DNA from 2 places in the Lysinibacillus sp. 1 U-2021 genome. Region 1 is predicted to be linked to the other one. Evidence: riboswitches for the same ligand, from Rfam matches in the RefSeq annotation. Region 1 holds a riboswitch; the other holds the start of a gene.
The links. A riboswitch is a leader RNA that binds a small molecule or an ion and turns the genes downstream of it on or off. The one in region 1 is predicted to bind glycine.

Region 1 (3,619 bases):
TTCTTGCGACGCGTATGACCAGCTGCCAGCATACCTGCCTCTGCTAAAGCTGTACCACCGTCATACATAGAAGAGTTTGCAAGATCCATACCCGTTAGCTCGGCAATCATCGTTTGGAATTCAAAGATGGCTTGTAGCTCACCTTGTGAAATCTCAGGCTGATATGGTGTATAAGCCGTATAGAACTCTGAACGAGAAATAACATGGTCCACGATCACTGGTTTATAGTGGTTATAAACACCTGCGCCTAAAAATGATACATTGGCATTTGTATCCTTATTTTTAGCAGCAAGTGCCGTTAATTCTTTTAATAAAGCAGATTCTGATTTAGCTTCTTTAATATCATAAAGGCCTTTAAAACGGACTTTCTCAGGAATATCCTCAAATAACTCATCGACTGAGGATACACCGATTACGTCTAACATTTCTTTTTGATCTTGCTCCGTCATAGGTAAATAACGATGTTTCATAAATGTAGGTCCCTCTTTTCAACTATTATTTTGAACGCTTGTAAAACGGTGTTTCTACTGTTATTACCTTTAAGTGTTTACCGCGAATTTCGATTTCTAGCTCAGTTCCGATTGTTGCGAATTGACTGTCAATTAATGCGTGACCAACATTACGTTTAGATGAAGGAAGCTGTGTACCAGTTGTCACTTCACCGATTTCTTGACCATCCTTAAACACTTTGTAGCCATGGCGTGGAATGCCTTTATCAATCATTTCAATGCCTACAAGTTTGCGTGGTAGACCATTTTCCTTTTGAGCTACTAATGCTTCATGACCAATGAAGCCTTCTTTATTTAATTTCACAGCGAAGCCAATACCAGCCTCTAGAGGAGAAATTGTTGCTGATAGCTCTTGACCATATAGTGGTAGCCCCGCTTCAAAACGAAGTGTATCACGACATCCTAGTCCAGCTGGAACCACACCTTTTTCTTGACCTGCCTCTAAAATTTTACCCCAAAGCGCTTTGATGTCTTCTGGAGCGCCATATAATTCAAAGCCATCTTCACCTGTGTAGCCACTGCGCGAAACTAATACTTTATGTCCGGCAACCTCCACATTCTCTTGGAAGCGGAAAAATTTAATGGCACTTACATCAGTTGAAGTAAGGGATTGAAGAACTTCTTCTGCTAATGGTCCTTGCAGAGCAATTTGTGCGTAGGCATCCGATTGGTTATCAATCGTCACATCATATTGATGTTGATTTTCCATCATCCAATCATAGTCTTTTTCAATGTTAGCTGCATTGACACATAATAAATAGTGATTGTCAGCTAATTTATATGTTAATAAATCATCAACAACGCCACCATCTTCATAGCACATTGCCGTGTACTGCGCTTGACCGTCAACAATTTTTGAGACATCATTTGATAACAGATTTTGTAAAAAACCTAATGCATCGGGACCAGTTACTAAAATCTCTCCCATATGTGATACATCAAATAAGCCTGCACGATTACGCACTGCATCATGTTCTTCTTTAATAGAAGAGAATTGAACAGGTAATTCCCATCCACCGAAGTCAACTGTTTTTGCACCATATTTCGCGTATTCTTCAAATAGAGGTGTACGTTTTAATTCATTCGCCATTCTTTTTTGCCCCCTTATTGTTAGTTACATTTTTACTGGTAGTAGTTCGTCTGCTTTTTGCATTCCTACAATCAATTACGTAAAACTGGCTATAGACATAAAAAAAGACAGACGAACCCCTTTTCGGGATTCTCTGTCCTTGCACCTGAAAGTTACACCAGACTGGCTCGCAAGCTTTACCCTTGCCAATCAGTCGGCTTTCCCCTTTGGTGGCTGTTATTGTTATACTACAGCTCTCTCCAGAGTTGCGTCTTGTACGAGTCCTTTTACCTGAGAGATTCATAGCCCATTGCTACTTGCTCCTTCGGTGGCGTCTACACGCTCTCTCCCCGCACAATCATCCGCCCAAGATAAATCTTGGTACTATTTAGTATTCAATGAACATTTAGTTACTTATTTGTCTATATCCTAACATTAAATGCATTGGAAAGGCAATCATTTTTTAAAAGATAATAAAACACGAACATTAAATTGACATAATATATTCATCGTTCGTTTTTTAACCTTTTCACTTGAAATACTAAATACTCTAGAATTTGGCGAATCGTCCTACCTTCTGTCAGTACCTGAATATGACCTGCATCACGGTAAAACTTCCTTCTGTAGTGATACAGACTTTCTAGCTCCTCCTTTGTAGAGCTCTGTACAATGGGTCTATTTGGATCATGCTGAACTCGTTTATAAATATCCTCAAACGACGCATCTAAAAAAAACACCAATCCACTGCGTCTCATAATTTTTCGATTTTCAGCATTAATGGCAACGCCACCACCAGTCGAAATAATGCAAGCCTCGTCCCTGAAATTTTTCAAAAATTCTGTTTCTATTTCTCGAAAGTGGGCCTCACCGTATTTTTCAAAAATCTGTGGAATGGTCATCCCCTGCTGACGCACAATTTCATGATCCATATCATAATATGGCATCTTCAATAAATAGCTTAAGCGTCTTCCTAATGCACTTTTTCCACTACCCATAAAACCAACTAAATATATTTTTCGCAATTCGATTCACCTTCTTATAACTACGATTCTACACTGTCTGACAAAATTTGTCCCAATAAATTTATCGTAGCTCGAACATTCAATTTTTCTAGCCCATCATATGTTCGATACTGCATTTCATAAGACATATAATACGCAAGAACAAAAGTAGTTACAAAAAATAATAATGCAATTGCGATCAAAAAAATAGCCCCTCTGTCATTTTTCAATAATTGGCACATAAAAGGCTCGCTCCTTTTGAATACCACTCGCCATTTCAACAGCTACCGTCAGCTTATTTTCGGAATAGCTAAATTGACATTTATTGATTCCTATTAGCATAGGAACATGTCCACCCTTTACCTGCTCACGAATAATATTTGAGTAGCAATCAACATGATGGAGCGTATTAGCTGTTTGGAAAGTTATTCTTTTTTGATCTTCACGAATGGAAAAGGTGGAAAGTTCTTTTAGAGAGAGGTTCAAGTCGGAAACAAATAGTTCCCACTTTGTTTGTTCATCTGTTAGCATAGTTGATTTCATTTCTGCAAACCAAAGTATTATAAGGACAAAAAAATGAGAAATAAGCACAAAAACGACTAATTGAAACATAGCTTCTATTAATGTATAGCCTTTTTCATTCATGAGGCTTCACCTGTCACTTGGATACATTTTTGGCGTGACTCCTGTAAATTTTGAAATTGGACACAAATTTGTTGTTCGTCAACGATCCAATGATAAGCAACCTGTTCAATGGTCCGAGAGCCCTCTGTTACTTGAATCGCATGGTACTGTTTTAAACCTTCGTATGCTGTTTCAGCTGCAATTAGCTCCATTTTTTTATTAGCAAGATTTGTTTTCATCGTATAGGTAATGGGGATTAACGAGGTACAAAGTAACATCAAAATACCCACACCTAAAATAGTTTCTACAAAAGAATAGCCTGACTCATTCAATCCTAGCTCTCCCTCGCCCTAATGTTATGATTACTTTTTTCTTGCCCTGTGGTGTTTTAAATGCCATGGTGCCTGCTGACATCA
Region 2 (3,619 bases), 1.1 Mb from region 1:
GATGTTAGCTGGAACGTACCAACCGTACAGTGTACAACTGTATGCATGGCATTAGGGACACCATTACATACATGGCAGGTAGTGTCTCAGGGAGTGACCCCAATAGCGCATAAAGGAATGCTACAGGCTGCTAAAATTATGGCTTGTACAGCCTTAGCGTTGCTGGATAATCCTCTATACATTGAAAAAGCGAAAAAGGAATGGCAAGAACGTCTAGATGGTGAAACATATCAATCTTTAATTCCAGAGGGAACACAGCCACCTAAGCGCTAACAGGATAGAGTCTTCATAGGAGAACTATGAAGGCTCTGTTTTTGCCTCATTTTGAAAGGAGAACGCGACATGTCAACACAACCCAATCATCAGCATCATCTTCTAGCACAGTGGGTATCACAGTATCGTGCAGCTACCAAAGAAGGGCAATGTGCTAATTATATCCCTGCTTTAGCCAAAAAAGATCCTAATCAATTAGCTGTGGCGATTGTGGGGACTGAAGGCCACGAAATCAAAGCGGGAGATACCGAAGAACTATTTACCCTTCAAAGCGTTTCCAAGGTTATTACCTTTATTTTAGCCTGTATGGATCGAGGCTTACCATATGTTTTAGAAAGAGTAGATGTTGAACCAACAGGAGATACCTTTAACTCAATTATTCGCTTAGAAAGTCATCAGCCAGGTAAACCCTTTAACCCGATGATTAATGCTGGGGCTATTACGGTATCCTCCATGTTGGCTGGTCATTCTCCGCAAGAGAAGGTCACAAAGATTCTACAATTTTTAGAACAAATCATCGGCAAGCAATTGAGTATCAATGAAGAAGTATTCCAGTCAGAGTGGCAAACGGCTAATCGTAATCGAGCATTGGCCTATTACTTAATGGATTCAGGGTTTTTAGATTGTCCAGTAGAGGCGGCACTTGAGGTTTATTTGAAGCAATGTGCAATTGAAGTCAATGTATCAGATTTAGCCATGATTGGCCTAGTTATTGCGAATGATGGCTATCACCCACTGTTAAAGAAACAGCTATTCCCAAAACAAGTGGCAAAATTAGCGAAGGCTTTAATGGTAACGTGTGGTATGTACAATGCCTCAGGGAAGTTTGCGGCATTTATTGGCCTCCCTGCCAAAAGTGGTGTATCAGGTGCGATTCTTGCGGCTGTTCCAGGACATGCAGGCCTGCACTCGCCGTTTCCTACTGGCTGTGGTATCGGAATTTACGGACCAGCGATTGATCCAATAGGAAACAGTGTGGCAGGTGTACAGTTGCTGAAACAGCTAGCAACAGAATGGGATATGACTATTTTTTAATAAGTGAAGATGATTTCAGCGCTTAGTCTGAAGTCATCTTTTTTTCATTTTATAAATAATAAATAAAGCGATAAACCAAATTGGTGTTAACAGCAGTGCTGTACGCGTAGCCTCAGAAATAAACATCACCATTAATAAAAAGGCGAAAAACGCAAGCACGACGTAGTTGATAAAAGGAGTCAGTGGTGCTTTGAAGATGGAAGCTTCATGTAAAGCACGTTTTTTTCGTTTGTAGATGATGTGAGAAATGATGATAATGCTCCACACCCATATAAAACAAATTGCACTGATTGTCGTCACAACACTAAAGGCATTCTCTGGCATCAACTTACTTAACAGAGCACCAACTGATACAACAATAGCAGAAATAACGAGAGCATTACTTGGCACACTGTTTCTGTTGAGTTTTGCGAATGCTGGAGACGCCTGTTTATTGTTACCAAGATTATAGAGCATCCGACTTGTGGAGAATAACCCACTGTTACCTGCTGAAGCCGCTGAAGTAAGCACAACAAAATTTATAATACCAGCAGCAATCGGGATACCTGCTAATGTAAACACTTGGACAAAGGGACTGCTTGAAGCAGACATTTCATACCATGGGTTAATACATAAAATGACAAATAATGCCCCTACATAGAAAAGCAAAATGCGAAATGGAATTTTATTAATGGCAGAAGGAATATTTTTTTGAGGATCTGCGGTTTCAGCTGCTGAAACCCCCACTAATTCCACTCCAACAAATGCAAAGACTACCATTTGGAAGGCCATTAAAAAGCCGTATATACCATTTGGGAACATGCCTCCATGTGCCCACAGATTTTCAACTGATACGGTCCCTGAGCTAGTTTGAAAGCCAGTTACTAACATAATAAGACCAATAATAATAAGTGCGACAATCGTAATAACTTTAATAATAGCGAACCAAAATTCTAGCTCACCAAAAAGCTTAACGGTTAATAGATTTAGTAGTAATAACAATACAAGGCAACCAATGGCTGGCACCCATTGTGGGAGATCAAACCAATATTGTGTATAAACCCCCACCGCAATAATGTCTGCCATTGCGGTCATAATCCAACAGAACCAGTATGTCCAACCTGTTACATAACCTGCCCAAGGCCCTATGTACTCGGATGCAAAATCCGTAAATGAAGTGTAGCCTGCGTTGGATAGTAACAATTCACCTAAGGCACGCATCACAAAAAATAGCGCTGTCCCCACAATTAAGTAGGCTAGGATGATCGAAGGCCCTGCTAAGGCAATGGCTTTTCCAGAGCCTAAAAATAAACCAGTCCCAATTGTTCCGCCAATGGCAATAAGCTGCACATGGCGATTTTTTAAATCTCGTTTTAATTGTTGCTGTTCCACGTTAATCCCCCTCAAAGATGCATAAAAAACTATGACTGGAAAAATAAAAAGAGACTAGTTGTGACACTAGTCTCGGAAAAACGTCAGAATAACAAATATCATTTACTCACAGATGTCTACATGAAATAGGTTAAATATTTTATGTAGCATCGCTTATAAAAGCTGTATTACTCCTCTGTCCTTTTGCCTGAGATAGTGAACCCTTCGGCGACGCAATGTGCGCTCTCTCCAGAACTGCTCCTGCTATAGTTTGATCCATAGCATTCATAGCTTATTAACTTGATAATCAATTATTATTGTAAGATATTATACATCCTAACAGTGCTTCTAAAATTATTCAACAATAAATTTTGACTATTTTCAGAAAAATAGAAGAATGGGGTTCGTAACAGGCATATCTCTAACGAAAAATAGTATTTTTGGTCATACAAAGTGTTTCGTGAAGGGGTTTTTAATATGAGATGGATTATTGGAAGATTGCTCAACATAGCTGTCGAAGTGCTCAAACATAAGTGAAAACCGCTCCAAAAGAGTGTGGAAGTGCTCAAACAAATGAAAAGGACGCTCAAAAAAGTGGACGAAGCGCTCATTTTTATGAGGACCCGACTCAAGTAGCGAACTCGTTCAAAGTAGACTTTGTATCAAAAAGGGGATTATAATGCGTTTTGTTGCTTTACTTTTTTAATTTAATGACATGAAGCTCGTACAGCATCATTTGAAATAGATATAATATAGTAGAAACTCTGAATTTTTTAAAAAAGAAGTCGTCTCATAGTACTTTGAGACGACTTTTTCTGATGAGAGCATTAATATTTTTTTGCTTTTATTTTACCTGTCCAAGTTTTGAAACCACCTTGAAGTTGGTAAATTTGGTTGTACCCACGTTTTTTAAGAAATAGTGCAGCACGTGAGCTACGGCCTGTATTTTGACAGTATAGAT

Region 2: linked by a shared signal. The riboswitch ahead of QH639_RS10065 (amino acid permease) and the one ahead of gcvT (glycine cleavage system aminomethyltransferase GcvT) in region 1 are both predicted to bind glycine.

The regions. Positions count from the first base shown of each region.
Region 1 is NZ_CP123966.1:3,086,813-3,090,431, forward strand. Features, by position in the region: gene gcvPA (aminomethyl-transferring glycine dehydrogenase subunit GcvPA) at 1-470, opposite strand, end outside; gene gcvT (glycine cleavage system aminomethyltransferase GcvT) at 496-1,599, opposite strand; glycine riboswitch at 1,848-1,940, opposite strand; gene QH639_RS16000 (shikimate kinase) at 2,085-2,600, opposite strand; gene QH639_RS16005 (hypothetical protein) at 2,621-2,782, opposite strand; gene comGF (competence type IV pilus minor pilin ComGF) at 2,799-3,224, opposite strand; gene QH639_RS16015 (hypothetical protein) at 3,221-3,535, opposite strand; gene comGD (competence type IV pilus minor pilin ComGD) at 3,528-3,619, opposite strand, start outside.
Region 2 is NZ_CP123966.1:1,975,194-1,978,812, reverse strand. Features, by position in the region: gene QH639_RS10075 (M20 family metallopeptidase) at 1-273, shown strand, start outside; gene QH639_RS10070 (glutaminase) at 343-1,308, shown strand; gene QH639_RS10065 (amino acid permease) at 1,342-2,679, opposite strand; glycine riboswitch at 2,845-2,921, opposite strand; gene QH639_RS10060 (rhodanese-like domain-containing protein) at 3,486-3,619, opposite strand, start outside.